Regions from separate parts of the Solibacillus sp. FSL W7-1472 genome, predicted to be linked through region 2. Evidence: a T-box and tRNA genes for the amino acid it is inferred to sense, from the RefSeq annotation. Region 2 holds a T-box; the other regions hold tRNA genes.

Region 1 (10,287 bases), 200 kb from region 2:
GGAATTCCATTTCATCCCTTACTGTTCCAGATTCAGTCACAACAATTGGTTCATCAATCGTCGGCACTCTATATAGTGAGCGTAATGTAGAGGTGATTTTACCTGCTCATTTACAAAGTAATCAGGACCACCAATATGAAAATTTATATTATGCCATTACGGAACATAACGGGAAGCAGGAAATTAAAATTACCGGCTTTGACGAAAATGCAGGCGCTGAGTCGTTCAATATTCCGGCTGCCATCAATGGCATTCCCGTTACCGAAATCGCACCATTTGCCTTTACAACTAAACACTCCATCATTCCGGCTACTAACAAAGCAATGAATAAAGAGCCATTTAGTGTAACATTGCCAAATACAATTCGTGTTATCGGACCTTATGCATTTGCATCCGTTAATTACGATAAAAATAAGCCGCTTCAACTCCCTGCTAGTTTGGAAATAATCGGCAACAATGCGTTTAGCTTCAGTGATAACATATTTGGAGGGAAAACTCTTGTCTTACCGAACAACTTGATAAAAATCGGTAAGGAAGCATTCAGCAGGAATAAAATTGCCGGCGTCTCGATCCCGGACTCTGTTACGCACCTTGGCAAAAAAGCCTTTTACGCAAACCGCTTGTCCCAAGTAAAAGTAGGCAAAGGCATTAAAACCATTCCAGACTTTGCTTTTGCAAACAATGCAATTACAAGTTTAACTTTACCGAATTCATTACAGACAATTGGCCACAGTGCATTCCAGTACAATAAGCTGCCGCGCCTATCATTACCGAACAGCGTAACAAATATAGGACAATATGCATTTAACTTTAATAGTTTGACAGCATTAATGTTGTCAGATGGTTTAAAAACTATTTCGGCCAATGCATTTGCGAACAATAAACTAACAGATGTAACGATTCCAAAATCAGTCGTGGCCATTGAAAGTTTCGCTTTTCATACAAATAAACTTAAATCTGTGAAATTCCCGGCAACATTAAAGCTAATTGGTGACCAAGCTTTTGAAACAAACGAATTAACATCGCTAACACTCCCGGAAAATGTGCAAAGTATTAAGTACGGAGCCTTTAGCGATAATAAATTAACTAAAATCACCATTCCGTCAAAGCTAACTGTGATTGAAAGCTTTGTGTTTGCAGATAATAAGTTAACTAAAGTGACGATTCCTAAAAACATTAAAGTTATCGAACAATATGCATTCATAGACAATGCTTTAACATCTGTTTCATTAAAATACGGGTTAACATCAATTGGCCAGCATGCCTTTGATATGAACAGGTTAACTTCTCTTGTCATACCGGACAGTGTAACAGCGATGGGACCGTATGTATTTGCTAATAACAAATTAAAATCAGTCCAAATTTCTAAAAATATAAAAGTATTGAAAGAAGCTGCGTTTGCGAACAATGCGCTGAGTTCGATTACGATCCCTTCGAAAGTAACGACAATCAGCAATGGTGCTTTTTTCAATAACAAGCTAACAAAGCTGACAGTTCCTGCAAATGTCCAGTCAGTAGAGTTCAGTTCAGTGCTTATGAATCCGCTGAAAACCATTACATTACAAGGTAAGAAAACAACGATTATTAAATCCGCCGACATTAATAAAGCATCTGCTAAATATGAATTTGGTATCAATACAAAACCGCTGAACAATCTTTATACAACGAGTAAGTATACAAAAGCTTTCGCAAAATGGAATCAACCTCAAACGACTCCGACGACACTTTATGTGAGATGGAAATAATACGCTATAACAAAAACAGCTGCCTCTCCCGGGCAGCTGTTTTCATTGATCAATCAAACTTGTAACTGAAAAACACCAATCCCCGCCCCGCAACTCACGCACAATTAAACCGCGCTGTTCTGCCAGGAGCGTTAATCCGATAATTTCAGAAATTATAAATGTAAAATACTTCGCAAAACGGGCACCATAGATTGCTTCTCCTAATTGTTTCGCCGTATGATTTCCTTCACTAATTTTGGATACAACCTTTTGCAGCTTGTATTCTATTTTACTTAAGCTTTTATCCATCACTTCAATCAAGTTTTCATAAATCTCTTTATGTCCGGCAAATACGGTGCGCACATTGTATGCTTTCATTTTCTCAATCGAGTCTATATATTGGCTAATCGGGTTCGTTATGTCTCCTGATTCGTCATGATCGATTAAAGCATTCGTCATACCAGTAGCCAATAAAAAGTCCCCCGCGAATAGCCATCCTGTCTCCTCATCAAACAAACAAATTGAATCCGGTGAATGCCCGGGAGCAGTCATTACGCGTAATCCTCCGATTGCTTGCCCGTCTTCCAGTTTCATTATCGGCGGATAGATCATCACCTGTTCTTTATTTTGAAGGGTATTCTCCATTTTTGCCATTCGTTCACGGGCAAATTCCGAGACGCCGTATTGCTCATACAACTCATAGTAAAAGCTAAGCTTCTGCTGTAAATAATCATCCTCACACTTCAAACGAGGAATGGCAATTTCACTGGCGTAGACAGAAATCCGGTAATCATTCGTAATCTGATTTACTACCCCGATATGATCATTATGAAAATGAGTTAAAATAATACCGGTAATTTGATTAATTTCTATATTATATTCTTTCAATTTCCGATAAAAAAACTGCTCAAATCCCTCATTTTTAATGCCCGCATCGATTAAGGTATAGTCTTCTCCATTTTGGTAGACATAACAGTTAATACTCCCCAATCCACTATAGTCAGAAGGGAAAATAATCGGATAGACTGCTTTATTCCCTGTTTTTATTATTGCATCCACTTTTCCACCTGCTTCCACTGTTTTATACGCAGAAAGGGCATGCCCCGAAATCCATTCCAGACAGCCCTCTCTATTGTATCTTTATAATACCTTACTATACGCACATCAAACAGTGGATACTTCCGACTCTTACTCTACTTTTTGCGGCTGTACCAATTCTAAATGACGCTGCATCTGCCCTACGTGACTTTCAGTATGCAAAATAATTAGATGGTTGATTAAAAATGATAACGGCTTGCCATCAAAATTCGGGTTGTAGCTAGGTGCAGTTTTTTCTAAATCTTCCTGTTGCACTTTTGCAAAGCTTTCGTTCACTAAAGGAATGAGCGCATTGAGCCTTTCAATCGCTTTTTCCTTTGAAACAGTCGCTACATAATTTTCATCTACCGCCGCTAAACGACGGACATGTTCATGGTTACGTCCCCATTTCGCTCCTGGTACGACTAGGAGTGCCTCTAAGTCAGCTACCCAAAACTCGATTGCTTCGATGATGTGTGTAGCGATTTGCATAACCGACCATTTTTCTTTGGACGGTTTTTTATACAGCACTCCCGTCTCTGTTATACTTATTAGATCAACCATACTATTGATGCTTTTCTCGAAACTTTCAAACTTCTTTTCCATAACATTAGTTTTCATGATATAATCTCCTTATTTTGAATGACTTTTTAAGAAAGGTGAATAGAATACTATGTCAAGCAGTACTACAATCGGATCATTAGCATTAGGTATTCAAATTATCGATGTCGTTGCGCAAAGCGACCACCCACTACGTTTTTCCGATATTCAGGAACAAACAGGCATTTCTAAAAGTAATCTCTATAAATATTTAAATACACTTATCCAGTTAGATTTGCTTTATCGTGATCAAAAGACCGGTAGCTATTCACTCGGCTATAAATTTTTGGAATACGGGAATGCTGCCATGCAAAACGACGATTTTATCGAACGCCTTACACCCTATTTTAAAGAACTTAGCAATCTCACAAATATGACGACATTGCTATCGCTTTGGGTAAATGATTCCCCGGTTATCACAAATATTTGGAATACGAATTTTGGCTTAAGTATCGGTGCGCAAGTCGGTACGAAACTGCCGATTAATTCATCTACAGGAAAAATTTTTGCGGCCTATGCTAATTCCTTGGAAATTACGAACTGGATTGAAGCTCAGCAAAATGAACTTGCCAATTTTGATGTTGCGGCTTTTCAACGCGAGCTGAAAGGAATTCGCAAAAACGGGTTTTCGTTTGCACATGAGCCTCTTGTCCGTCATGTTTCCTCTATCGGTTTACCAATACTCAATTACAAAAATGAGCTTGTCGGTGCCATCACAGTTGTTGGCTTTGAAGAGGACGTACCTACAGACACTTCATCTGAAATGATGCAGCAAATTATTGATATGAGTAAAGAAATGTCGACTGTATATGGCTTTAAAGAGAAAGGGAACTAATCCCCTTTCTCTTTTTATTTTTCCGTTATTCAGCTCTTAACTTCACTTTTGCGTGTGTTGAAGTAATTATATAAAAAGTCTGCTACTTCATAGTTTGTTTCCTTGTGGCTGCCGAATAAATGATCACGTAATAACACAAGCGCACGGTCAAGATCGTCAGCTGTATCGGCATGAATAATTTCACCCCAGCGACGCGCTGAATTTTGTACCATTGCTGAACGCGGTTGGCGCTCTTTCTGGTAGCGTAAAAATGCTTCATTGTACGTTGCTTCATTTTCTAAAGCTTCTCCTAATACATATGCATCTTCAAGTGCCTGTGCACCGCCTTGCGCTAAATATTGAAGCATCGGGTGAGCTGCATCTCCCAATAGTGTTACATTTTCATCTGTCCAGTTTTCTATTGGCAGACGGTGGAACATCGGCCAGCGGAATTGAGTCGAAATATACTTTAACGCACGCTCTACATCCGGATGTGCACCTTCAAAGCGTTGTTGCATTTCTTCCGGAGTACCCCAGTCGCCTTCCGGTTTATAGTCATATGTTTTGAAAACAACGACTTGATTATATAACTCACCGCGACGAACAGGATATTGTACTAAGTGTAAGTTCGGTCCAATCCACATAATCACATCATCCATTGCAATATCGCCTTCAGCAGTAATCTCTTCAATCGGTAATGTCCCACGGTATGCTACATATTCCGAACAGATCATTTCGTCTTGAGAAAATAGCTTACGTACATTTGATTTAATACCATCTGCCCCGATTGCTGCTTCTGCTGTATAGGACTCACCACGTTGGTTTGTAATCGTTACTTGACCTGGCGTTTGTGATACTGTTTGGATTTGCTCATCGTTTTTAAATGAAATACGGTTATTTTTCAAACATGCTTCATATAAAACACGGTGTAGATCCGAGCGGTGCAATACAACGTACGGCTGCTTGAAACGCTCCTGGAAACCGTCAGTCAAATCAAGTACAGCTAATTCCTTTGCCGTATAAATATCTTTTAGCACTAAGCGCTTCGGTACGACCGCTACATTCAATATTTCTTCTTTAACACCTAATTGGTCCAATACATGCAGTGCGTTAGGTGCTAATTGGATACCTGCTCCTATTTCTCCGAATGCAGGTGCTTGTTCTAATACTGCTACCGTTTTATCTGTGCGTTGTACTATTGAAAGCGCTGTCGCTAAACCGCCAATTCCCCCACCAACTACAATTACATCACTAATATTTGTCATATCATTACCTCCGATTCTATAAATAGAGAACTTTGTTTACTTATAATGAAAATGTAACGTAAAAGAGAAACATTTGTCAATAATATTTCTAAATTTACTGATAATTAATTGATTTTAATAGGTCCTAAATCACTTATTTAAAAGATTTTTCTGAAAAATATTGACTTTACTACCTAAAGTACTTTATATTTTCTTTAAATAGAGAACTTTGTATTCTATTTCGATAAAGGGGGATAACTATGAAATTAGTCAACTATACAGTGAACGGTATTACACGTGCTGGAGCGATTGTGAAGGAACAAGTAATCGATTTAAACCATGCTTTTGAAGCAAAACTTCAAGCAGAAGGTGAATATCGTTATAAGGAGATTGCCCATGCTTATGTGCCGGCAACTACAGATGGTATTTATGAAGGCGGGAAAAAATCTATTGAATTGGCGCAACAAGCTGTCGACTTCATTTTAGAGAATCCAAATGCTTCTATTACAAAAGCGGTTTTTGATCGTAACGAAGTACATGTTGGAGCACCAGTATTAAATCCAGGAAAGATCATTTGTGTAGGTCACAATTACCGTGAGCATATTCTGGAAATGGGCCGTGAGCTACCAACACATCCAGTTATTTTCGCTAAATTTGCAAATACACTTTTAGGGCCTGATGATGATATTCCATTCTATCCGATTTCTGAACAGCTTGATTATGAAGCAGAGTTTACATTTGTTATTGGCAAACAAGCCCGTAATGTTTCAGAAGAAGACGCCCTGGATTACGTAGCCGGCTATACAATTACGAACGATGTGACTTATCGTGATATCCAACGTCGTACATTACAATGGCTGCAAGGTAAAACAGTAGACGGTTCTGCACCGATGGGACCTTATTTATTAACAGCTGATGAATTACCGGATCCATCAGGGTTATCTGTTGTATTGACAGTGAATGGCGAAGTACGCCAGCAAACGAACACGGCTAACTTAGTATTTTCTGTACAAAAGCTAGTTGCTTTCCTTTCTAACTTAATGACATTAGAGCCGGGTGATGTAATTTTAACAGGTACTCCAGGTGGTGTTGGGGTTGCAATGAATCCTCCGACTTTCTTGAAAGACGGCGATGTTGTCCGCATCGAAATTGATAAAGTTGGTGCTCTGGAAAACAAAGTAGCAGCTGCAAATGTGCCAGTTAGTGTATAACCTTCAATACGGTCTAGTATTCTTTATGCACAATTACTATTAAAGGAGTGAAGATGTATGGCAGGAGTATCAGAAGAAGTAAAAGAGTTTATGAAAAGTGACACGGTAAAGGATTTTACGAAAGATATTGAACAATATCATTTAGGTCCACTTTGGGAAGCCATTCCGGAAATTATGAATCATACACCAAAGCCACAAGCACAAGCTTACCTTTGGAGTGATGAACTAATTAAAAAGAAAATGGGCGAAGCAGCACAAATCTTTACACCAGATCGTGGTGGAGAACGTCGTGCAATCTATTTCCAAAATCCAGGATTAACATATCGTCAGCCATGGGGTTGGGCATCTACTACACAAACGATTTACGTAGCGGTACAAATGCTGTTACCGGGTGAAAAAGCCCCATCTCACCGTCACTCTCAATCAGCATTGCGCTTTATTTCTGAAGGACAAGGCGCCTACACAATCGTACAAGGCGAACGTATTTTCATGGAGGAAGGCGACTTTTTAATTACACCTAAAGGTTTATGGCACGGGCATGAACACGTTGGCGATGAGCCGATGTTATGGACAGACGCGCTGGATATCCCGACTTTATACGGAATCGGCGGTACTTTCTTCGATCCTTATGAAGGCGGTTTACAAGAGCCGAATATTCCGGATAACTTCACGGAAAAGCGTTATCGTGGAGGAATGGTACGACCTGTCGGAGATGACAAGTATACAGTAGCACCACTTGCCAACTATAAATGGGATCGTACGGTTGAAGGAATTAAAGGCTTAATGTCATTTGATCCGGACCCGCATCATGGTTTTGCTGTTGAATATATTAATCCTTCTACAGGTAAAGCAGCCAACCCGACATTAGGTACACGTATGCAGCACTTACCAGCTGGCATGCATACAAAAGCTTTACGCCATACGCATTCTACTGTTTATCAGGTGCATAGAGGTGAAGGCTATACAGTTATTAACGGTACACGCTTTGACTGGAAAAAAGGCGATTACTTTGTCGTTCCAAACTGGGCTTGGTATGAGCACTATGCTTCAAAAGATTCGTACTTATTCTCTGTAAACGATATTCCGATTATGGATCGTTTTGAATTAGAGATCGAGCAAGCGTATGAGTCGAATAATGGTCACCAGGAAGTGACTGGAGAATTTAAAGCTGCATTCCGTTAATGCAGCATCTATAAAAATTCTGCCCAATTTTTATAGAACGTAAAATTCTTCATTTTTAATCACATAGTATAACAATTGAACTTTGAACAATTTTCCACGCATCCCTTTTATAATATATCTCAAAAAAACATCCTACATCGATAAATCGTCCATGCCGAAAGCGATTTGTCTGTAGGATGTTTTTTATTAAAGTATAAAGTTGTAATAGCTGTATGATTTACTATTTGTATCGCTCATTACAGCTGGACAGTCTACCAGGTAACCTTCATTTTTATTGATGGCCCTCCCTTTACTAAACAAAAGGCTCTGTTAAATTTAATTGTTGATTTTGAAATAAATAATTAGAGGAGCTCAGCAAATTAAGTTCCTCTAATTATTTTCCTTTCATGACAATACTCATACTCTAATTTAACCTTTAGTTTTCTACACGAATAAAGCACTTTTCATATATTTCAATGGCTTCAATTTGTAAATCATTTAAATTAATCTTCAATTCAACTTCAAGGTCTTCATTTTCTTCTCCGTCCCAGCAGATATATATTTCACAAATATCACCTTTCGGGAGCAATTCTTTTAGAGAATGACATAAATTGAGAAATTTTTTTTTAGATTTTTCATAGTTATGTGGAGAATAAGCCTTATTATAGTCCGTCAATTCCCAAATAGGATTTGCAAATTGTAAAATCTCAAAGATATAGGGTGTCGTAAAATGCTTTTGTTTAACTATGTTAAGATGTTCTGCATCGGGGTAAACATAGTCAACTTCATATTCATGTTCTACATCACCTTCATTTAGTTTTATCGGAAAATTAAAGCCTATATAGGCTATCATACTCATTTCTTCAAACTCCTTAACATTCAGTATTTCAAATAATTCCCTATGTTGAATTCATTTTTAAAATAACAAAAAACACATTGCAAAATCTGCAATGTGTTTTCTTTCAAGTGTATATGACCCGTACGGGATTCGAACCCGTGTTACCGCCGTGAAAGGGCGGTGTCTTAACCACTTGACCAACGGGCCAATGGCTCCGAAGGCAGGACTCGAACCTGCGACCTGCCGGTTAACAGCCGGATGCTCTACCAACTGAGCTACTTCGGAATAATACTATGGTGGGCCTAAATGGACTCGAACCATCGACCTCACGCTTATCAGGCGTGCGCTCTAACCAGCTGAGCTATAGGCCCATAGTATGGTGGGTTTGGACGGAATCGAACCGCCGACACTTAGAGCTTCAATCTAATGCTCTACCAACTGAGCTACAAACCCATAAAAAAAATGGCGGTCCCGACCGGGATCGAACCGGCGATCTCCTGCGTGACAGGCAGGCATGTTAACCGCTACACCACGGGACCAACATCTAAAGTAAAAATATTAAAAATGGAGGAGGTAGAGGGATTCGAACCCCCGCGCGGTGTTACCCGCCTGTCGGTTTTCAAGACCGATCCCTTCAGCCAGACTTGGGTATACCTCCAAAGGGAATAAAATATAAATGGTGGAGCCTAGCGGGATCGAACCGCTGACCTCCTGCGTGCAAGGCAGGCGCTCTCCCAGCTGAGCTAAGGCCCCATAAATAATGGTCGGAATGACAGGATTCGAACCTACGACCCCTTGGTCCCAAACCAAGTGCTCTACCAAGCTGAGCTACATTCCGAATATGTCAGTAAAAATATATTATGGCGCGCCCGGCAGGAGTCGAACCCACAACCTTCTGATCCGTAGTCAGACGCTCTATCCAATTGAGCTACGGGCGCGCATTATTAGAGATAAGAATTATAAAATGGTGCCGAGGGCCGGAATCGAACCGGCACGGTGATCACTCACCGCAGGATTTTAAGTCCTGTGCGTCTGCCAGTTCCGCCACCCCGGCATTTTGGAGCGGAAGACGAGGTTCGAACTCGCGACCCCCACCTTGGCAAGGTGGTGTTCTACCACTGAACTACTTCCGCAAAATGCTTAAGATTTATTTATTCTGACAGTATGTATAATTTTATAAAACTGGTGAGCCATGAAGGACTCGAACCTTCGACCCTCTGATTAAAAGTCAGATGCTCTACCAACTGAGCTAATGGCTCTCTAAATGGTGCCGGCGAAAGGAGTCGAACCCTCGACCTACTGATTACAAGTCAGTTGCTCTACCAACTGAGCTACACCGGCATTTAGAAATGGTGGAGGATGACGGGCTCGAACCGCCGACCCCCTGCTTGTAAGGCAGGTGCTCTCCCAGCTGAGCTAATCCTCCAATATTCTAGCGAAGCGACGTCCTACTCTCACAGGGGGAAGCCCCCAACTACCATCGGCGCTAAAGAGCTTAACTTCCGTGTTCGGTATGGGAACGGGTGTGACCTCTTTGCCATCATCACTTCACTATTTTCGGCTTCCAATTCACGGCGCTATCCTTTAGCTTGTGTCTTGAAACCCTTAGAAAGATCAT
Region 2 (10,287 bases):
ATTGTGTACAATGGCGAAGTTTACAATGCAAATGAGCTTCGCGAACAGCTTAAAAGTCTAGGCCATTCCTTTCATACATCATCCGATACAGAAGTCATTTTAATGGCGTATGTTGAATGGAAAGAACGCTGTATGGAGTACTTAAATGGAATATTTGCTTTTGCTGTATGGAATGAGCAGGAGCACTCGTTGTTTCTATGTCGTGACCGGCTAGGGGTAAAGCCTCTATTTTACTATGAGCTTCCGGATGGGCTATTGTTCAGCTCTGAAATAAAAGGGATCCTGGCACATCCTGCTGTAAAGACGGAAGTTGATGCAGAAGGGCTTGCCGCATTATTCAGTCTTGGTCCTTCCCGTATTGTAGGGCATGCCATATTTAAAGGGATTAAGGAAGTTAAACCCGCATATGCAATGATAGTGCGGAAGGATTTCAGGAAAAGCTGGCAGTATTGGGATATTGAAAGTAAACAACATGAGCACTCAGAGGCAGAAACGATTGAGAATGTCCGGGAACTCGTAACAAATGCGATTATCCGTCAATTAATAAGTGATGTGCCGCTCAGTACAATGCTTTCAGGCGGGCTTGATTCAAGTATCATTACGGCGGTTGCTGCCCGGCAACTAGCGAAAGAACAGAAAACATTATCAACGTATTCCGTAGCATTTGAAGAAAATGACCAACACTTTATGCAAAATTCATTTCAAACGACTCAGGATGAATACTGGATCGGTAAAATGCAACAGGCATTTCAGACAAAACACCGGCAAGTGACATTGACTCAACAAGAATTAGTAGAATCTCTGGAACAGGCGATGCGTTTAAAAGATATGCCGAGTATGGCGGATATTGACAGCTCGTTTTATTTATTCTGCAAAGAGATGAAAAAAGAACATACGGTAGCGTTATCCGGTGAATGTGCGGACGAAGTATTTGGTGGTTACCCATGGTTTTATGAAGGAAAAAAGGGAACACTCTTCCCGTGGCTACGCTCCACTAAGGAACGTGAACAGTTATTTAAAGCAGATTGGCAAAAGCGTCTGCAATTGCCGCAGTTTATGCAAAGTACTTATGAAGAGGCAGTTAAGGGAATGCCTGCATTTTTAGGAAGTAAAGAAGAGCAGGAACGTCAGCAGCTGTTTTATTTAAATAACCAGTTTTTTATGCAGACATTATTGGAGAGAAATGACCGGATGACAATGGGCGCAAGTATGGAAGTCCGGGTACCGTTTGCAGATCATACGATAATTGAATATGTATGGAATATTCCTTGGGAAATGAAAAATAGCGGCGGCATGGAAAAAGGGATTTTACGAAAGGCATTTCAGGATATTTTACCGAAGGAAGTCGTGGAACGTAAGAAAAATCCGTATCCAAAAACGTACCACCCAAAATATACAGAACTCGTTCATCAGCGACTGCAGCAAATTTTAAGGCAGAAACACTCAGTTCTCCATGAATTGTTTGAAAAAGAGCAGTTAGAGCAATTATTAGCTACAAATGGCCAATCGTTTCAAATTCCTTGGTTTGGCCAGTTAATGGCGGGGCCTCAGCTCATCGCCTACTTTATACAATTACATGAATGGGTCGAGCAATACCGCATCAATATTATTACAACATAAAGAGACGTTCCCATACGGAACGTCTCTTTAAAAATCCCTTCTATATTAACTTTTTAGAAATCCCCCAAATTTCCATTAGCTGATGAATGTTCGGCTCAATATCATGAAGCTGCAAATTGCCAAATCCTAATAAAAACGTTCTTTTGGAGTAATGCTGCTCTGTTAAATAATAATTCGATAACGGTAAAATATGAATGTCATTCTGGCGTGCAACCTGTTGCAGTTCCCGTTCTGATTTCTCATGGCGGAAGGCAACAAGTATGTTTGTACCGGCAGCATCCCCGGAAATCGTGATTTGGGGGTAATGATTTGAAAAGACTTCAATGCATTTATCATGCTTTTTGCGATAAATTTTACGCATACGGTTTAAATGTTTGGCAAAATGTCCGTCTTTCATAAATTTCGCTAAAATGTGCTGTTCAAACCGCGGAACGGTAGAAGAATAGTAATTGAAATGCTCCTGATAGCGTTGAACAAGTGTCGGCGGCAAGACGAAAAAAGCAACGCGCAATGATGGCATCAATGATTTTGTAAAGGTACTTAAATAAATGACACGATCATTTACATCAAGTCCTCTAAGAGCCGGAATTGGCTTTCCAATATAGCGAAATTCACTATCGTAATCATCTTCAATTATAAAACGATCTGGTGCTTTTGCTGCCCAGTTCAATAATTGTGTCCGTCGGTTAGCTGAAAGAACCGCACCAGTCGGGAATTGATGCGAAGGTGTTATATACACGACATTGGCATTCGTTTTCTGCAATTGTTCAACAACAATTCCATCCGTATCAACAGAAATCGGGATAGCGAGCTGCCCTAATTGATGACGTGGAATAGGTGAATAACCTGGATTTTCAAAGGCGAGCTGGGAATTAGTATCTAAAATTTTTAAAATCATAGGCAGTAACTGCTCAGTACCGGAACCAATGACGATTTGCTCTGGCTCACACTCGATCCCGCGCGATTGGTGTAAATAATTTGCAATTTCAATACGCAGTGCATGCTCACCTTGACGTTCCCCAGTTTGCAGTAAATGTTTGAAAGGTCTATCCAGAACATCCTTTGCATACTTACGCCATATCGTAAAAGGAAAAGCATCCTCATCAATTTTTGCAGAGGAGAAGTCAATTTTATATTCCAAAGTTTCTGTTGTCTTTTTAATTTCTTTGTTCGCGATATCACTTTGGCGGTAAGGTAATGAATCTATTTCTTCAACGAAGTAACCGACACGCGGTTTTGATATAATATAGCCTTCCGCCAACAGCTGCGAATAGGCGAGCTCGACCGTTGTTTGACTTATATTGAAAAAATCCGCCAGTTCCCGTTTAGAAGGCAAACGCACACCTACAGCCAGCTGGTTGTTAGTAATCGCATTTTTTATGCCGATATACAGTTGTTCATATAGTGGTATCGTATGGTCCTTTTGAAGCTGAAAGAAAAGCATTTTCTTATCCTCCTTATGTAACCTTAATGAAATTTCAATTTTAACTAATATTGATGGTGTCAGAAAAGTATAGCATGTTGTAGAAAATTAGTGAATGTTTTCATCGGAACTTGCAAATGTATATGGTTTTATAGTACAGTATGGTTAAATTTATAAATGAATTCGATGATAGGAAGTAGTAACAAGCCCGTTTTTTTCAGAGAGTCAGCGGTTGGTGGAAGCTGATAAATACACTTGTGAATCCGTCCTTGAGATGCTTTTTCCGAAATAATAGTAAGTGGAAGCCGGCTTACCAAAGTCGTTAATTGTTAAGAGGAATAGATTTTTTCTATTCAATTAGGGTGGCAACGCGGGTAGCTCTCGTCCCTTTCATAGGGATTGAGGGCTTTTTTGTATTTAATCCGCTAGTACATTAATGTATTAAAGTGCTCAAGATCATCATTTCATAAATTTTAGGAGGAAAAAACTATGTTAGATATTAAACGCGTCCGTGACAATTTTGAAGAAGTAAAACGTATGCTTCTTACACGTAATGAAGATTTAGGGAATTTGGACAACTTCGAAAGCTTAGATACGAAGCGTCGTGAATTAATCGCCAAAACAGAAGTATTGAAAGCAGAGCGCAATAAAGTGTCTGAGCAAATTTCTGTTATGAAACGCAACAAAGAAGATGCATCAGAAGTAATTGCACGTATGCGCGAAGTAGGCGATGAAATTAAAGCATTGGATGCTGAGTTAAATGCCATTGAAGATGAATTTAAAGATATGATGATGCGTTTGCCGAATATCCCGCATGAATCAGTACCTGTTGGCACAGAAGAAGATGATAATGTGGAAGAGTACACTTGGGGCGATGTGCCGGCATTTAATTTTGAAGCAAAAGCACATTGGGATATTGCCAAAGATTTAGATATCGTAGACTTTGAGCGCGGAGCTAAAGTTACGGGAAGCCGTTTCTTGTTCTATAAAGGTTTAGGCGCACGTTTAGAGCGTGCTTTACTGAACTTCATGATGGATCTTCATTCAGACCAGCATGGCTATACAGAAATGCTGCCACCGCAAATCGTTAACCGCGATTCACTGACAGGTACAGGCCAATTACCGAAGTTTGAAGAAGATGTATTTAAATTAGTTCGTGAAGAAGATGAAATGGATTATTATTTGATTCCAACTGCTGAAGTACCGGTAACAAACTATTACCGTGATGAAATTTTATCAGCGGATATGCTGCCGCAAGCGTTCTCTGCATTCAGCGCTAACTTCCGATCAGAAGCAGGCTCTGCAGGTCGTGATACACGTGGACTGATCCGTCAGCATCAGTTCAATAAAGTAGAATTAGTTCGCTTCGTTAAACCGGAAGAATCTTATGAGCAACTTGAAATTTTAACAGGTCATGCTGAAAAAGTATTACAGCTTTTAGGATTACCATACCGTAAATTAAAAATGTGTACAGCTGATTTAGGGTTCACAGCTGCGAAAAAATACGATTTAGAAGTATGGATTCCAGCACAAAACATGTACCGTGAAATTTCTTCTTGTTCAAACTTTGAAGATTTCCAAGCGCGTCGTGCCAATATCCGTTTCCGTCGTGAAGCAGGAGCAAAACCGGAATTCGTTCATACATTAAACGGTTCAGGTCTAGCAATTGGTCGTACAGTAGCGGCAATTTTGGAAAATTACCAGCAAGAAGATGGTTCTGTTGTTATTCCGGAAGTATTACGTCCATACATGGGTGGCGTAGAAGTCATTATTGCAAAATAATTTCATGTAAATTAAAAAGTGTGTTGAAACAACAATTTCAACACACTTTTTTTATTTTCTGCGGTAAAAATAATTCGGAATATTTAGTAATTTGTTTTACAAAACGAGAATATTTTGTTATATTCGAGAAAATAGGGTATTGGATACAATATTTTAAGATTCCTAGATTTTATTGAATAAAGTTTTTAAGGACATCATATTTTGCACGTGTAATATGTTGCTCTAGTAATTGGCATGTAAGCTCGATGTTATTGTTAGCCAAAGCTTCCACCATTAAATCGTGTTCGATAATGGAAGTAGCAATTTGGTTAGGTAAAAGATGTGGTGTTTGCTGAGGGAAACCGGTCCACAAATTTTCAATAATATTATTTAATTTCCCCCAAGGACAGTCTTTTATTAACAGATGATGAAATTGAATATTAAGCTGAATATATTCATCTGTATCATCCGTTTTCTTCATTTTCTCGTTAAGATCACGCAACTGATTTACTAGTTGTGGTGACATCGTTTTCAAACTTTCGGCAGCCGCCAGTGGCTCAAATTTTGCTCGTAAAAAATAAATCTCTTCCAGTTCGTGTATTGTAAATTGTTTGACGACAGCCCCTTTATGCGGCTCAACTGTGACATAGCCTTCAGCGGCCAACTGTTTTATCGCTTCCCGGATTGGCATTCTGCTAACGTTTAATGTCTTCGCCAATTCATCCTGGATTAGGCGTTCGCCAGGTTGTAACTGACCTTTAATAATTGCTTCACGCAGAATCCGGTAAATTTTCGAGGGTAATGTTTCAGCAGTTAAATCATGATCAAATTTCATAAAAACACCTCATTGTGTGTTGTATTTTGGATCCAATATACAATATACAGGAAAACTATGCAAACTTTAAAGGGGGATGTTGTGATGGAGCAACAAATTCAAATTGGATGGCAAGGACGGTTTTATGAAGACTTTGAAGTAGGCGATAAAATTGCACATGCGTTAGGCAGAACAATTTCACAGACCGATAATAGCTGGTTTACACAGCTGACGCAAAATACAAACCCTATTCATTTTGATCACCATTACGCAAAGCAAACAGAGTTTCAAAAGGCAATTGTGAATTCCGCATTTACCATTGCTCTTGTAACGGGACAATCTGTTTCGGATATTTCCCAAAATGTAATGGCCAATCTTGGATGGGATGAAGTTCGGCTTCCGCACCCGGTTTTTGAAGGCGATACCATTTACTCCTATACAGAAATCTTATCGAAAAGGGAGAGTGCTAAGCGGGATAACGTCGGAATTATCGAAGTGAAAACAATCGGCTACAATCAGGACGGGCAAATTGTCATTCATTTTAAACGTACGATGATGATTTATAAAAAGGGCTATGCACCAAATATTATGAAGCCTTTGATCGATCAAGTAATCTCACAGGACGGGAAGTGAACGAATGGAATATATTCAAGTTTCATATGAATATGAAGAGAAAATTGCGGTTGTTACGTTAAATCGACCGAAGATGCGCCATGCATTTAACACGGATATGGCGAAGCAGCTGTTAACTGTATTTCAGTCATTTAATGAGCAGCCGGTACGCGTCGTCATTTTAACTTCCTCCACTGAAGATGCCTTTTGTTCAGGCGCGGATTTAAAAGAACGGAAAGGGATGAGTGAGGCAGAGTGGACAAAACAGCATCATTTATTTGAACAGATGTTCCAGGCAGTAGCCAATTGCAAGCAACCTACCATTGCTGCGATCAATGGCTATACTCTTGCAGGAGGGTTTGAACTTGCTTTAAATATGGACTTAATTGTTGCTGGTAAAAATACAAAAGTAGGGCTAACAGAGGTCACTCGAGGTATTATGCCAGGCGGAGGGGGAGCACGTCTACTGCCAAAACGTATACCGCTTCATATCGCAAAAGAATGGCTATTTACAGGTAGGATTGTATCCGCAGAAGAAGCACAGAACGCAGGGTTATTTAATCGAATTGTCGAATCAGAAGATGTAATGAGTACCGCAATTGAGTTAGCCGAAAAAATGGCAGGCAATGCACCTTTAGGAGTTCAAGGTGTTAAAAAAGTAGCAGAAGTCAGTTCATTGAAAGCATCTGAAGCATTCCGTATTGAAATCGAAACTTACAACGAGGTTATTTCTTCTGAGGATCGAATGGAAGGTATTTTAGCATTTAACGAAAAAAGAAAACCTAATTTTATCGGACGGTAGGAGGAACTCAAATGATGTTAACAGAGAATCTGGCATTTTTAGAAGAACTTCGTGAAGGTGTAAGAGCAGTTTGCAAACGTTTTGATGGTGAATACTGGCGGAAGTTGGATGAGATCGACGGATATCCGACCGAATTTGTGGAGTCGATTACGCAGGCAGGCTTTTTAGGAGCTTTAATACCTGAACAATATGGTGGATCGGGTTTAGGAATACTGGAAGCATCCGTAATTTTAGAAGAGATTAACCGCTCAGGCGGGAATGCGGGCGCATGTCATGCACAAATGTATACGATGGGGACAATTTTACGGCATGGTTCTTCGGCACAAAAGGAAAAATATTTGCCGAAGATTGCGGACGGATCGCTTCGTTTACAAGCATTTGGGGTGACAGAGCCTAATACTGGCACGGACACAACAAACTTAAAAACGTTTGCGAAACGCGATGGCGACCATTATATCGTGAATGGTCAAAAGGTATTCATTTCCCGTGCAGAGCATTCGGATTTAATGATTCTACTAGTTCGTACAACACCGAAAGACCAATGCGTTAAAAAGAGTGATGGCTTGTCTGTGTTAATTGTTGATTTGAATGAAGCAGTTGGAAATGGTTTAGAAATACGCCCAATCAAAACAATGATGAACCATGCGACAACAGAATTATTTATCGACAACTTAAGGGTGCCGGTAGAAAATTTGATTGGTGAAGAAGGAAAAGGATTCCGCTATATTTTGGACGGAATGAATGCCGAGCGGATTTTAATTGCTGCGGAATGTATCGGTGATGGTCGCTGGTTTATTGAACGGGCAACAAATTATGCAAAAGAACGGGTTGTTTTTGATCGTCCAATCGGTCAAAACCAAGGAATACAATTTCCGATTGCCCAGGCGCATATCCATATTGAAGGGGCAGACTTAATGCGCATAAAAGCTGCGGAACTTTATGATCGCCGGCAAGCTTGCGGGGCAGAGGCCAATATGGCGAAGTTACTCGCTGCAGATGCATCATGGGAGGCAGCCAATGTAGCCATTCAAACATATGGCGGCTTTGGCTTTGCCGCAGAATATGATATTGAGCGGAAATTTAAAGAGACGCGGCTCTATCAAGTAGCTCCAATTTCAACAAACCTGATTTTATCATACGTCGGAGAACATATATTAAAACTTCCAAAATCTTATTGAGGTGAAAATCATGCACTTTTCAAAGCAAGTTGAAATTATTGAAGTAGGTCCACGCGACGGTTTGCAAAATGAATCACGCTTTGTGCCAACAGAGGAAAAGAAACAGTTAATCAAGCAATTATATGAAGCGGGCTTTCAGCGTATTGAAACGGCATCGTTTGTTCATCCGAAAATTGTCCCGCAAATGGCGGACGCACAGGAAATTACGGCATTTTGCAATGAACTGGGAATGGAATATATCGCTTTAACCCCAAATATGAAGGCACTGGTGCGTGCTATTGATGCAGGTGTACCGCAGATTGCGGTATTCGTCGGGGCAAGTGAGACATTCAACCAAAAAAATATTAAGCGTTCCATTGAAGAGTCTTTGGCAGAATGCAGCGAAATGTTCCGGCATGCAAAAGCTCAGAAAAAGTTTATTCGTGGCTATGTGTCGATGTGTTTTAGCTGTCCGTATGAAGGAGTCATTTCCTATGAGCAAGTTAAGCGGGTCGTAGCGCAATTTGTAAATGACGGGGCTGATGAAATTTCAATTGGTGATACGAATGGACAGGCAAATCCACGCATTGTGTATGAACGGTTCAGCGCATTGAAAAAAGATTTCCCGGATACAACATTCGTGGCTCATTTCCATGATACTAACGGTTTTGCCTATGCAAATATTATTGCCGCATTAAATGCGGGAATAGAGAAGTTTGATAGTTCGATTGCTGGTCTTGGCGGTTGTCCGTTCTCACCTGGGGCTACTGGAAATGTAGCAACAGAGAAAGTGGTGGAGCTGTTTGAAGCAATGGAAGTAAAAACAAATATCCACCAGGAAAAATTAAAGGACGTGGCAAATTTCGCTTACAGTTTAGTTTAAGGAGGGCTGAAATGAAACCATTACAAGGGATACGTGTTCTCGATATGACAACAAATATTTCAGGGCCGACGTTAACAATGATTTTAGCCGATTTAGGCGCCGAAGTGATCAAAGTAGAAAAGCTGAGCGGCGATGAAGCGAGGAAGATGGAGCCTAAATATCAGGAAGATGGCGTGTATTTTTTGAACATTAACAGGCAAAAAAAATCGGTCACCCTCAACATGAAAGAAGATTCTGACCGCGGAAAGTTAATGGGACTCATAAAAACAGCCGATGTCTTCGTGGAAAATTACCGGTTAGGTGTAGCACAAAAACTAGGCATCGATTATGAAGCGGTAAAGCAAATCAATCCGAAACTAATCTATTGTTCGCTATCCGCCTATGGCCAAAACGGTCCAAAGAAAAAATATCCGGGCTATGATGCCATTATGCAAGCTGAAACAGGCATTATGAGTATTACAGGAAGTACTGATTTAGCAAGAGTGCCGGTTTCATTAATTGATCAGGGAAGTGCCATGTGGGGGGCGCTTGGTATTGTATCAGCCATTTTACAACGTCATAAAACAGATGAGGGCAGCCTTGTGTCGACCTCTTTGTATGAGACCGGGGTATTTTGGGCGAACTATCATTTACTTTCAACAAAGTTAACAGGTGAAAATCCCGAAAAACTAGGTTCCAATCATGGGGCATTTGCGCCTTATGGGGCATTTCAAACTGCAGATGGTGCCATCATGATCGGCATCTCGAACAATAAATTATTCGAAAAACTTTGCGAAGTATTGCAAAAACACGAATGGATTGAAGATGGCCTCTACCATACGAACGAAGAACGAGTTAAAAACCGTTTACTTCTTAGTAAGGAAATTGAACAAATAACAATGACGGAAAAAAGCGAGGCACTCATTCAAGCACTGGAGGCTGGCGGTGTACCAGTAGCGCAAGTGAAAACAATGAAAGATGTACTAGTGGATCCGCAGCAAATAGAAAATAAACTGATTGTACGTCTACCACATATACGTGATAAGGAAATGTATGCAACGAGAATTCCTCTAACGTTTTCAAATTGTGATATAACACCTACCGCCCCTGCACCATTGTTAGGGGAGCATAATGAAGAACTGTTAGGGAGGGATTATGTTCATGACATTAAGTGAGCAGTTGGCACAATATATTGTGGATGTACGTTTCGAGGATATACCGCAGGATGTTGTACAG
Region 3 (10,287 bases), 1.1 Mb from region 2:
CTGGAGGACCGTACCCGATTGCTTATTCACCATTCGGGGAGTTAGTTTCAGGGGCAGTAATGGGTATGGGTATTGTTCTAATTGCCTTCTTTATTCAAACAGGTGATGTGACAGCTGATGCTGTAATTATCTCTGTGCCGAGTATGATTCTAGTTGGGGCAATTATGCTTTCTAATAATATCCGGGATATTGTAGGAGATACTGAAGGCGGGCGTAAAACAATGGCTATATTGGTTGGCCGACATAACGCTGTTACAGTACTTGCTGGTTTCTTTATTGTTTCGTATATTTGGATTGCTGGCCTTGTAATTCTAGGTCATTTGACACCATGGGCACTGCTTGTATTATTAAGTGTGAAAAAACCGATTGAAGCGATTAAATTATTCAGAGCAAAAGAAAAACCGCTCGAAGTAATGCCGGCCATGAAATACACAGCCCAAACAAACACGATTTTCGGTTTCTTGTTGGCTGTTGGTTTATTAGTTTCATATTTCATTTAAAACTAAAAGAGGTATGTTGAATAATCAACATACCTCTTTTACTATTCCATAACCTCATCAACATGATCAATACATGTTAAAGCTGTCGGAATTGCTTCTAAACGCTCAAAAGGAATCTCTTTCCCGCATACGATACATTCCCCGTATGTGCCTTCATCCATTGCATTTAAAGCTGTTTGAATTCTTTCAATTTCATCTTCTTTCAATTCATTTAGTGTTTTTTCGGTAACAATTGTCGTTAAATCGGTCGCTGCATCTGCTGGATGATTGTCAACTGCAGTTATTTCTGTATCTTCAACAGCTGGTTCTTCATTAACATGCTCCTGCAAAGTTGCAAGCTCCTCTTCTAAAATACTACGTAAATGGTGTAATTGATTGATATCCATATAAAATCCCCCTTTTTCCATTAATAAAATATTACCTATATGAGGATTTTTAAACATCTTTTCTTATTTATTTGCTGCATAAGCAACGATAACATCATGCAAAAATTGTGTAGCACCTGGCCCTACCCGGTCATCATAGTAAGCAGTAAACCGTTCATCGCTTACATACATTTGTGCTAGGCCTATATGTGCTTCTGGGGTATACTTTGCCCAGGAGAAGCTTAGCCAGCGTTTATGAAGCTCTGCTGCTTCCATTGCAACGTCTGACGTTACATCGCCGGACGCCATCGCTTCTTTTAATCGTTCAAACAGTTGTTGTTCCAATTGCTGCATTGCATTATATTGCTCTTCAGTCATCTCTTTAAATTTTTTATTGCTCGCTTCCACTTTAGCTTCACCGTATTTATTACGTATTTCCTCACCGTAGCTCTTTTCATTTTCTTCGATTAGATTGTTTTTAAACACGTCAAATTTCTGTTCATTTGTCATCTTAAGTTCCCCTTCCATCGTTTGGATTGTTTGTTCTATCGTTTTCAGTAAGTCATCAATATGTCGTCTTTTCTTTAGTAATAGCTCGAATTGTTTTTTTAGCTCTTCTTTTACTTCATAATCTGGATGATCGAGCAGTTTTTTTATTTCCTCTAACTTAAAATCCAGCTCCCGGTAAAAAAGTATTTGCTGTAACCGGTCAATATCTTTTTGGCTATATTTTCGGTAGCCATTTTCTGCAATCGTAGAAGGCATCAGCAAACCGATTTCATCGTAATATCGTAGTGTGCGTGCACTCACACCAGATAGCTTGACTAGTTCGTTTATTAACAATTGATCACCTCCTAATTAGTACTATAAAGGTTGACGTAACGTGAAGGTCAATAGATATTATAAAAAAAAAAGCTAACCTAAGTTTTTTCAGGTTGCTTCAATTAATATCTTTTCCAATCTCGGGATAAACTCGTGCAAATAGCTTTCAGGTAATGCTGACATTTGTTCTAATCCGATCTGTTTCACTTCATAATGACGTATATCATTTTCGTATTTATAACCGGATACTTCAATTTCCTTTATTTTATGATTCGCAAGCAATATAAACTGTTTTAAGTTAGCAGAGTATATACCATCCAGTTCTTCTCTTTGAATTGAAAACTTCTCAAGACCACCTGTTAATTCATAAACAAATACATTTGCAAACTCATAATCCTTTATTTTTTCATTATCTATACTGTACGGAATGACTCCAAGTGACGTTAATTGCGAAAACATGACCTTAACCCCTACTTCTTCCTTTAATTCGCGTATACCATCTTCAATTGTCTCCGTTGCCAGTATATGACCAGCTGCCGTAATATCAAATTGGTTTGGATAATCCTTTTTATTTTTGCTACGCAGCTGTAAATAAATACGCCATTCAGAATCTACTTTTTCAATAATCCAGCAATGAAACACTTCATGCCAATAACCTTTTGCATGAACGAGATGACGTTGTTCAATGCCCGTTTCCTTATAAAATTGATCAAATACTTTTAAACGCTCATTCATAAGCTCTTCTCCCTTTTATACAAAAAAACGCCAAGTACATTGTAATAAGTACTTAGCGTTTTTCGTCTTCCTATGTATGACCCGTACGGGATTCGAACCCGTGTTACCGCCGTGAAAGGGCGGTGTCTTAACCACTTGACCAACGGGCCGATGGCGGAGACAGAGGGATTTGAACCCTCGCGCCGCTTACGCGACCTACACCCTTAGCAGGGGCGCCTCTTCAGCCTCTTGAGTATGTCCCCAAAAATAGAAAAATGGCTCCGAAGGCAGGACTCGAACCTGCGACCTGCCGGTTAACAGCCGGATGCTCTACCAACTGAGCTACTTCGGAATAATACTATGGTGGGCCTAAATGGACTCGAACCATCGACCTCACGCTTATCAGGCGTGCGCTCTAACCAGCTGAGCTATAGGCCCTATTTAAAAACTGGAGCGGGTGATCGGAATCGAACCGACAACATCAGCTTGGAAGGCTGAGGTTTTACCACTAAACTACACCCGCATATGGTGGGTTTGGACGGAATCGAACCGCCGACACTTAGAGCTTCAATCTAATGCTCTACCAACTGAGCTACAAACCCACAAATGGCGGTCCCGACCGGGATCGAACCGGCGATCTCCTGCGTGACAGGCAGGCATGTTAACCGCTACACCACGGGACCATTTGGTTGCGGGGGCAGGACTTGAACCTGCGACCTTCGGGTTATGAGCCCGACGAGCTACCACTGCTCCACCCCGCGATAATATTATGTTTGAACCTGTTTTAAGTACCCAGTTTGTAAAAATGGAGGAGGTAGAGGGATTCGAACCCCCGCGCGGTGTTACCCGCCTGTCGGTTTTCAAGACCGATCCCTTCAGCCAGACTTGGGTATACCTCCGTTATATTTAATACGTTAACTGGTGGACCTTACAGGACTCGAACCTGTGACCGGACGGTTATGAGCCGTCTGCTCTAACCAACTGAGCTAAAGGTCCTTTAAGATGGCGGCAGAGGGAGTCGAACCCACGACCTTTCGGGTATGAACCGAGTGCTCTAGCCAACTGAGCTACACCGCCAGGATCTTTATTTTGGTTACAAATTATGGTGGAGCCTAGCGGGATCGAACCGCTGACCTCCTGCGTGCAAGGCAGGCGCTCTCCCAGCTGAGCTAAGGCCCCATAAATGATGGTCGGAATGACAGGATTCGAACCTACGACCCCTTGGTCCCAAACCAAGTGCTCTACCAAGCTGAGCTACATTCCGAAATAATATGGCGCGCCCGGCAGGAGTCGAACCCACAACCTTCTGATCCGTAGTCAGACGCTCTATCCAATTGAGCTACGGGCGCATATTGTTTATTTAAAAGATGGTGCCGAGGGCCGGAATCGAACCGGCACGGTGATCACTCACCGCAGGATTTTAAGTCCTGTGCGTCTGCCAGTTCCGCCACCCCGGCATTTTTTGGAGCGGAAGACGAGGTTCGAACTCGCGACCCCCACCTTGGCAAGGTGGTGTTCTACCACTGAACTACTTCCGCAAAATGCTTAAGATATTTTTACTCTGACAGTAATATGAAATTAAATGGTGCGGGTGAAGGGAGTCGAACCCCCACGCCTTGCGGCGCTAGATCCTAAGTCTAGTGCGTCTGCCAATTCCGCCACACCCGCTAAGCAGTATATAAACTGGTGAGCCATGAAGGACTCGAACCTTCGACCCTCTGATTAAAAGTCAGATGCTCTACCAACTGAGCTAATGGCTCTCTAAATGGTGCCGGCGAAAGGAGTCGAACCCTCGACCTACTGATTACAAGTCAGTTGCTCTACCAACTGAGCTACACCGGCATTTAGAAATGGTGGAGGATGACGGGCTCGAACCGCCGACCCCCTGCTTGTAAGGCAGGTGCTCTCCCAGCTGAGCTAATCCTCCAATGGGTATTTGCTGATTACACTTTCGTAACCGCATGTCCTATCTCTTAAGGACAAGATTTATATTATCATTACTTTTTTTATAATGCAATACCTTTTTTGAAATTATTTTTAAAAAATAAATTATTTTCTATTTTTTCCATGAACCAACTGAGATTGCTCATGAAAACGTTTACTTAGTATAACGAAATTCTAATATGTTTGTCTAATTTTATCAAGGCTTGTTTTTAATATTTATAAATCATTCTGATATAATTATTAATATTACTTATAAATATCAAGTGTTTTAGAATATACGACTACTTATTTATACATTTTATATACTGAAGCTGTCAAGAAAATGTCCGTACTTTTATCATTATTTTTTTTAAGTATTGATATAATGTACATTTTATTTATTTCCACCTATTGGTTTCTCAATATAGTCTTTATCTTTATGTTATTTTCATCATTTTTATTATTCTATAATAATTATTTCCGTGTTTAAATACGCTTAGAATTGCGCTATTTCATTAAATGATTTTGATGCATACCGCAGCCTTATTGGGATTCCACGATTCGGCCGTTAAATCCTTGTTATTTCACCTTTAAATTGCTTTTTACCATGTTCTTTAATGAACCGGGGATTTGATACCTCTATTTGAATTAATGATGGGAAATCCGATTAAAAAGCCCTCTAACATAGTGTCAACTAAACTTCTTGCATGCTCACAATCGACCTTCATTAAATAACCGGAAAATCTCTGCTTTCTTTTTCGCTCCTGCCTACTATCTTGTTCTCCCTTAATCCATGTTCCCTTCAACATAGTGATCGAGGATGTGCTTTTTCACGCAGTATCAATAAAACAATATAATCTTAAAGTAGATTCCGTTTGTGGGTTAATTGAATAAAAATATTTCAACACAGTTTTTTTATCTTTATTATAAAACAGCATAATATTGTGTAAGAAATTTCATCCCTTAAATTTAGCAGCATTGTTTATTATCTTAAGAGAGCTTTTACCGCAACAAAAAAACGCCAAGTACATTGTAATAAGTACTTAGCGTTTTTCGTCTTCCTATGTATGACCCGTACGGGATTCGAACCCGTGTTACCGCCGTGAAAGGGCGGTGTCTTAACCACTTGACCAACGGGCCGATGGCGGAGACAGAGGGATTTGAACCCTCGCGCCGCTTACGCGACCTACACCCTTAGCAGGGGCGCCTCTTCAGCCTCTTGAGTATGTCCCCAAAAATAGAAAAATGGCTCCGAAGGCAGGACTCGAACCTGCGACCTGCCGGTTAACAGCCGGATGCTCTACCAACTGAGCTACTTCGGAATAATACTATGGTGGGCCTAAATGGACTCGAACCATCGACCTCACGCTTATCAGGCGTGCGCTCTAACCAGCTGAGCTATAGGCCCTATTTAAAAACTGGAGCGGGTGATCGGAATCGAACCGACAACATCAGCTTGGAAGGCTGAGGTTTTACCACTAAACTACACCCGCATATGGTGGGTTTGGACGGAATCGAACCGCCGACACTTAGAGCTTCAATCTAATGCTCTACCAACTGAGCTACAAACCCACAAATGGCGGTCCCGACCGGGATCGAACCGGCGATCTCCTGCGTGACAGGCAGGCATGTTAACCGCTACACCACGGGACCATTTGGTTGCGGGGGCAGGACTTGAACCTGCGACCTTCGGGTTATGAGCCCGACGAGCTACCACTGCTCCACCCCGCGATAATATTATGTTTGAACCTGTTTTAAGTACCCAGTTTGTAAAAATGGAGGAGGTAGAGGGATTCGAACCCCCGCGCGGTGTTACCCGCCTGTCGGTTTTCAAGACCGATCCCTTCAGCCAGACTTGGGTATACCTCCGTTATATTTAATACGTTAACTGGTGGACCTTACAGGACTCGAACCTGTGACCGGACGGTTATGAGCCGTCTGCTCTAACCAACTGAGCTAAAGGTCCTTTAAGATGGCGGCAGAGGGAGTCGAACCCACGACCTTTCGGGTATGAACCGAGTGCTCTAGCCAACTGAGCTACACCGCCAGGATCTTTATTTTGGTTACAAATTATGGTGGAGCCTAGCGGGATCGAACCGCTGACCTCCTGCGTGCAAGGCAGGCGCTCTCCCAGCTGAGCTAAGGCCCCATAAATGATGGTCGGAATGACAGGATTCGAACCTACGACCCCTTGGTCCCAAACCAAGTGCTCTACCAAGCTGAGCTACATTCCGAAATAATATGGCGCGCCCGGCAGGAGTCGAACCCACAACCTTCTGATCCGTAGTCAGACGCTCTATCCAATTGAGCTACGGGCGCATATTGTTTATTTAAAAGATGGTGCCGAGGGCCGGAATCGAACCGGCACGGTGATCACTCACCGCAGGATTTTAAGTCCTGTGCGTCTGCCAGTTCCGCCACCCCGGCATTTTTTGGAGCGGAAGACGAGGTTCGAACTCGCGACCCCCACCTTGGCAAGGTGGTGTTCTACCACTGAACTACTTCCGCAAAATGCTTAAGATATTTTTACTCTGACAGTAATATGAAATTAAATGGTGCGGGTGAAGGGAGTCGAACCCCCACGCCTTGCGGCGCTAGATCCTAAGTCTAGTGCGTCTGCCAATTCCGCCACACCCGCTAAGCAGTATATAAACTGGTGAGCCATGAAGGACTCGAACCTTCGACCCTCTGATTAAAAGTCAGATGCTCTACCAACTGAGCTAATGGCTCTCTAAATGGTGCCGGCGAAAGGAGTCGAACCCTCGACCTACTGATTACAAGTCAGTTGCTCTACCAACTGAGCTACACCGGCATTTAGAAATGGTGGAGGATGACGGGCTCGAACCGCCGACCCCCTGCTTGTAAGGCAGGTGCTCTCCCAGCTGAGCTAATCCTCCAATATTCTAGCGAAGCGACGTCCTACTCTCACAGGGGGAAGCCCCCAACTACCATCGGCGCTAAAGAGCTTAACTTCCGTGTTCGGTATGGGAACGGGTGTGACCTCTTTGCCATCATCACTTCACTATAGTGGCCTTTAAATAAGCCTATATAAAAGAATTTCATTCTTTCAAAACTGGATAAACGTTTCATTGAGTTTGTGCAATAAAATGTGGTTAAGTCCTCGACCGATTAGTATTCGTCAGCTGCATGCGTCACCGCACTTCCACCTCGAACCTATCTACCTGATCGTCTTTCAGGGGTCTTACTTACTTGCGTAATGGGAAATCTCATCTTGAGGGGGGCTTCATGCTTAGATGCTTTCAGCACTTATCCCGTCCATACATAGCTACCCAGCGATGCCTTTGGCAAGACAACTGGTACACCAGCGGTATGTCCATCCCGGTCCTCTCGTACTAAGGACAGCTCCTCTCAAATTTCCTACGCCCACGACGGATAGGGACCGAACTGTCTCACGACGTTCTGAACCCAGCTCGCGTACCGCTTTAATGGGCGAACAGCCCAACCCTTGGGACCGACTACAGCCCCAGGATGCGATGAGCCGACATCGAGGTGCCAAACCTCCCCGTCGATGTGGACTCTTGGGGGAGATAAGCCTGTTATCCCCGGGGTAGCTTTTATCCGTTGAGCGATGGCCCTTCCATGCGGAACCACCGGATCACTAAGCCCGTCTTTCGACCCTGCTCGACTTGTAGGTCTCGCAGTCAAGCTCCCTTATGCCTTTACACTCTACGAATGATTTCCAACCATTCTGAGGGAACCTTTGGGCGCCTCCGTTACTCTTTAGGAGGCGACCGCCCCAGTCAAACTGTCCGCCTGACACTGTCTCCTACCCCGCTAAGGGGCATGGGTTAGAAGTTCAATACAACCAGGGTAGTATCCCACCGACGCCTCCTTCGAAGCTGGCGCTCCGAGATCTCTGGCTCCTACCTATCCTGTACAAGTTGTACCAAAATTCAATATCAGGCTACAGTAAAGCTCCACGGGGTCTTTCCGTCCTGTCGCGGGTAACCTGCATCTTCACAGGTACTATAATTTCACCGAGTCTCTCGTTGAGACAGTGCCCAGATCGTTACGCCTTTCGTGCGGGTCGGAACTTACCCGACAAGGAATTTCGCTACCTTAGGACCGTTATAGTTACGGCCGCCGTTTACTGGGGCTTCAATTCACAGCTTCGCTTGCGCTAACCGCTCCTCTTAACCTTCCAGCACCGGGCAGGCGTCAGCCCCTATACGTCACCTTACGGTTTTGCAGAGACCTGTGTTTTTGCTAAACAGTCGCCTGGGCCTATTCACTGCGGCTTCTCTAGGCTATGCACCCAAAGAAGCACCCCTTCTCCCGAAGTTACGGGGTCATTTTGCCGAGTTCCTTAACGAGAGTTCTCTCGCACACCTTAGGATTCTCTCCTCGACTACCTGTGTCGGTTTGCGGTACGGGCACCTCTCACCTCGATAGAGGCTTTTCTTGGCAGTGTGAAATCAGGAACTTCGCTCATACGAGCTCGTCATCACAGCTCAACGTTATAGTATGCGGATTTGCCTACATACACGCCTTACTGCTTGAACACGCGCAACCAACGGCGTGCTTACCCTATCCTACTGCGTCCCCCCATTTCTCAAACGGTGAGGAGGTGGTACAGGAATATCAACCTGTTGTCCATCGCCTACGCCTATCGGCCTCGGCTTAGGTCCCGACTAACCCTGAGCGGACGAGCCTTCCTCAGGAAACCTTAGTCATACGGTGCATGGGATTCTCACCCATGTTTCGCTACTCATACCGGCATTCTCACTTCTAACCGCTCCACCAGTCCTTCCGGTCTGACTTCAACGCTGTTAGAACGCTCTCCTACCACGCATACTCAAAGTATGCATCCACAGCTTCGGTGAATCGTTTAGCCCCGATACATTTTCGGCGCAGCGTCACTCGACCAGTGAGCTATTACGCACTCTTTAAATGATGGCTGCTTCTAAGCCAACATCCTGGTTGTCTAAGCAACGCCACATCCTTTTCCACTTAACGATTACTTGGGGACCTTAGCTGGTGGTCTGGGCTGTTTCCCTCTTGACTACGGATCTTATCACTCGCAGTCTGACTCCCGTGTATAAATATCCGGCATTCGGAGTTTGTCTGAATTCGGTAAAGCGAGATGCCCCCCTAGTCCAAACAGTGCTCTACCTCCGGTATTCTCAATCACGAGGCTAGCCCTAAAGCTATTTCGGAGAGAACCAGCTATCTCCAGGTTCGATTGGAATTTCTCCGCTACCCACACCTCATCCCCGCACTTTTCAACGTGCGTGGGTTCGGGCCTCCAGTGAGTGTTACCTCACCTTCACCCTGGACATGGGTAGATCACCTGGTTTCGGGTCTACGACCACGTACTAATTCGCCCTATTCAGACTCGCTTTCGCTGCGGCTCCGTCTTCTCAACTTAACCTCGCACGTAATCGTAACTCGCCGGTTCATTCTACAAAAGGCACGCTATCACCCATTAACGGGCTCTAACTACTTGTAGGCACACGGTTTCAGGATCTATTTCACTCCCCTTCCGGGGTGCTTTTCACCTTTCCCTCACGGTACTGGTTCACTATCGGTCACTAGGTAGTATTTAGCCTTGGGAGATGGTCCTCCCGGATTCCGACGGAATTTCACGTGTTCCGCCGTACTCAGGATCCACTCTGGAGGGAATGAACTTTTGACTACAGGGCTTTTACCTTGTTTCGCGGACCTTTCCAAGTCGCTTCGTCTAATTCATTCTTTTGTAACTCCGTATAGAGTGTCCTACAACCCCAAAGAGCAAGCTCTTTGGTTTGGGCTCTTCCCGTTTCGCTCGCCGCTACTCAGGGAATCGAATTTTCTTTCTGTTCCTGCAGGTACTTAGATGTTTCAGTTCCCTGCGTCTGTCTTCAACACGCTATGAATTCACGTGAAGATACTATCCGATTAAAGATAGTGGGTTCCCCCATTCGGAAATCCCCGGATCAAAGCTTACTTACAGCTCCCCGAGG

The links. The T-box of region 2 lies ahead of serS (serine--tRNA ligase). A T-box ahead of a tRNA ligase gene usually reads a tRNA of that ligase, here a tRNA-Ser.
Region 1: it encodes a tRNA-Ser, which carries the amino acid that the T-box ahead of serS (serine--tRNA ligase) is inferred to sense. The anticodon was not compared.
Region 3: it encodes a tRNA-Ser, which carries the amino acid that the T-box ahead of serS (serine--tRNA ligase) is inferred to sense. The anticodon was not compared.

The regions. Positions count from the first base shown of each region.
Region 1 covers NZ_CP150208.1:214,073-224,359, reverse strand. Annotated here, with positions in the region: gene MKY07_RS01160 (leucine-rich repeat protein) at 1-1,745, shown strand, start outside; gene MKY07_RS01155 (MBL fold metallo-hydrolase) at 1,788-2,783, opposite strand; gene MKY07_RS01150 (DinB family protein) at 2,913-3,422, opposite strand; gene MKY07_RS01145 (IclR family transcriptional regulator) at 3,475-4,236, shown strand; gene MKY07_RS01140 (FAD-dependent monooxygenase) at 4,266-5,480, opposite strand; gene MKY07_RS01135 (fumarylacetoacetate hydrolase family protein) at 5,720-6,670, shown strand; gene MKY07_RS01130 (cupin domain-containing protein) at 6,728-7,852, shown strand; gene MKY07_RS01125 (hypothetical protein) at 8,268-8,690, opposite strand; tRNA gene MKY07_RS01120 (tRNA-Glu) at 8,805-8,876, opposite strand; tRNA gene MKY07_RS01115 (tRNA-Asn) at 8,879-8,954, opposite strand; tRNA gene MKY07_RS01110 (tRNA-Ile) at 8,964-9,040, opposite strand; tRNA gene MKY07_RS01105 (tRNA-Phe) at 9,047-9,122, opposite strand; tRNA gene MKY07_RS01100 (tRNA-Asp) at 9,133-9,208, opposite strand; tRNA gene MKY07_RS01095 (tRNA-Ser) at 9,235-9,327, opposite strand; tRNA gene MKY07_RS01090 (tRNA-Ala) at 9,347-9,422, opposite strand; tRNA gene MKY07_RS01085 (tRNA-Pro) at 9,431-9,507, opposite strand; tRNA gene MKY07_RS01080 (tRNA-Arg) at 9,531-9,607, opposite strand; tRNA gene MKY07_RS01075 (tRNA-Leu) at 9,635-9,723, opposite strand; tRNA gene MKY07_RS01070 (tRNA-Gly) at 9,728-9,802, opposite strand; tRNA gene MKY07_RS01065 (tRNA-Lys) at 9,853-9,928, opposite strand; tRNA gene MKY07_RS01060 (tRNA-Thr) at 9,935-10,010, opposite strand; tRNA gene MKY07_RS01055 (tRNA-Val) at 10,020-10,095, opposite strand; rRNA gene rrf (5S ribosomal RNA) at 10,105-10,220, opposite strand.
Region 2 covers NZ_CP150208.1:19,031-29,317, forward strand. Annotated here, with positions in the region: gene asnB (asparagine synthase (glutamine-hydrolyzing)) at 1-1,620, shown strand, start outside; gene MKY07_RS00070 (PLP-dependent aminotransferase family protein) at 1,661-3,064, opposite strand; T-box leader at 3,221-3,435, shown strand; gene serS (serine--tRNA ligase) at 3,533-4,825, shown strand; gene MKY07_RS00080 (GntR family transcriptional regulator) at 4,995-5,639, opposite strand; gene MKY07_RS00085 (MaoC family dehydratase) at 5,724-6,251, shown strand; gene MKY07_RS00090 (enoyl-CoA hydratase/isomerase family protein) at 6,256-7,032, shown strand; gene MKY07_RS00095 (acyl-CoA dehydrogenase family protein) at 7,044-8,210, shown strand; gene MKY07_RS00100 (hydroxymethylglutaryl-CoA lyase) at 8,221-9,072, shown strand; gene MKY07_RS00105 (CoA transferase) at 9,084-10,226, shown strand; gene MKY07_RS00110 (MmgE/PrpD family protein) at 10,213-10,287, shown strand, end outside.
Region 3 covers NZ_CP150208.1:2,894,178-2,904,464, forward strand. Annotated here, with positions in the region: gene MKY07_RS14345 (1,4-dihydroxy-2-naphthoate polyprenyltransferase) at 1-500, shown strand, start outside; gene MKY07_RS14350 (TraR/DksA C4-type zinc finger protein) at 542-886, opposite strand; gene MKY07_RS14355 (MerR family transcriptional regulator) at 950-1,708, opposite strand; gene MKY07_RS14360 (NUDIX domain-containing protein) at 1,796-2,422, opposite strand; tRNA gene MKY07_RS14365 (tRNA-Glu) at 2,500-2,571, opposite strand; tRNA gene MKY07_RS14370 (tRNA-Ser) at 2,574-2,664, opposite strand; tRNA gene MKY07_RS14375 (tRNA-Asn) at 2,678-2,753, opposite strand; tRNA gene MKY07_RS14380 (tRNA-Ile) at 2,763-2,839, opposite strand; tRNA gene MKY07_RS14385 (tRNA-Gly) at 2,851-2,924, opposite strand; tRNA gene MKY07_RS14390 (tRNA-Phe) at 2,928-3,003, opposite strand; tRNA gene MKY07_RS14395 (tRNA-Asp) at 3,009-3,084, opposite strand; tRNA gene MKY07_RS14400 (tRNA-Met) at 3,088-3,162, opposite strand; tRNA gene MKY07_RS14405 (tRNA-Ser) at 3,208-3,300, opposite strand; tRNA gene MKY07_RS14410 (tRNA-Ile) at 3,321-3,397, opposite strand; tRNA gene MKY07_RS14415 (tRNA-Met) at 3,405-3,478, opposite strand; tRNA gene MKY07_RS14420 (tRNA-Ala) at 3,505-3,580, opposite strand; tRNA gene MKY07_RS14425 (tRNA-Pro) at 3,589-3,665, opposite strand; tRNA gene MKY07_RS14430 (tRNA-Arg) at 3,674-3,750, opposite strand; tRNA gene MKY07_RS14435 (tRNA-Leu) at 3,770-3,858, opposite strand; tRNA gene MKY07_RS14440 (tRNA-Gly) at 3,865-3,939, opposite strand; tRNA gene MKY07_RS14445 (tRNA-Leu) at 3,985-4,069, opposite strand; tRNA gene MKY07_RS14450 (tRNA-Lys) at 4,086-4,161, opposite strand; tRNA gene MKY07_RS14455 (tRNA-Thr) at 4,168-4,243, opposite strand; tRNA gene MKY07_RS14460 (tRNA-Val) at 4,253-4,328, opposite strand; tRNA gene MKY07_RS14465 (tRNA-Glu) at 5,393-5,464, opposite strand; tRNA gene MKY07_RS14470 (tRNA-Ser) at 5,467-5,557, opposite strand; tRNA gene MKY07_RS14475 (tRNA-Asn) at 5,571-5,646, opposite strand; tRNA gene MKY07_RS14480 (tRNA-Ile) at 5,656-5,732, opposite strand; tRNA gene MKY07_RS14485 (tRNA-Gly) at 5,744-5,817, opposite strand; tRNA gene MKY07_RS14490 (tRNA-Phe) at 5,821-5,896, opposite strand; tRNA gene MKY07_RS14495 (tRNA-Asp) at 5,902-5,977, opposite strand; tRNA gene MKY07_RS14500 (tRNA-Met) at 5,981-6,055, opposite strand; tRNA gene MKY07_RS14505 (tRNA-Ser) at 6,101-6,193, opposite strand; tRNA gene MKY07_RS14510 (tRNA-Ile) at 6,214-6,290, opposite strand; tRNA gene MKY07_RS14515 (tRNA-Met) at 6,298-6,371, opposite strand; tRNA gene MKY07_RS14520 (tRNA-Ala) at 6,398-6,473, opposite strand; tRNA gene MKY07_RS14525 (tRNA-Pro) at 6,482-6,558, opposite strand; tRNA gene MKY07_RS14530 (tRNA-Arg) at 6,567-6,643, opposite strand; tRNA gene MKY07_RS14535 (tRNA-Leu) at 6,663-6,751, opposite strand; tRNA gene MKY07_RS14540 (tRNA-Gly) at 6,758-6,832, opposite strand; tRNA gene MKY07_RS14545 (tRNA-Leu) at 6,878-6,962, opposite strand; tRNA gene MKY07_RS14550 (tRNA-Lys) at 6,979-7,054, opposite strand; tRNA gene MKY07_RS14555 (tRNA-Thr) at 7,061-7,136, opposite strand; tRNA gene MKY07_RS14560 (tRNA-Val) at 7,146-7,221, opposite strand; rRNA gene rrf (5S ribosomal RNA) at 7,231-7,346, opposite strand; rRNA gene MKY07_RS14570 (23S ribosomal RNA) at 7,434-10,287, opposite strand, start outside.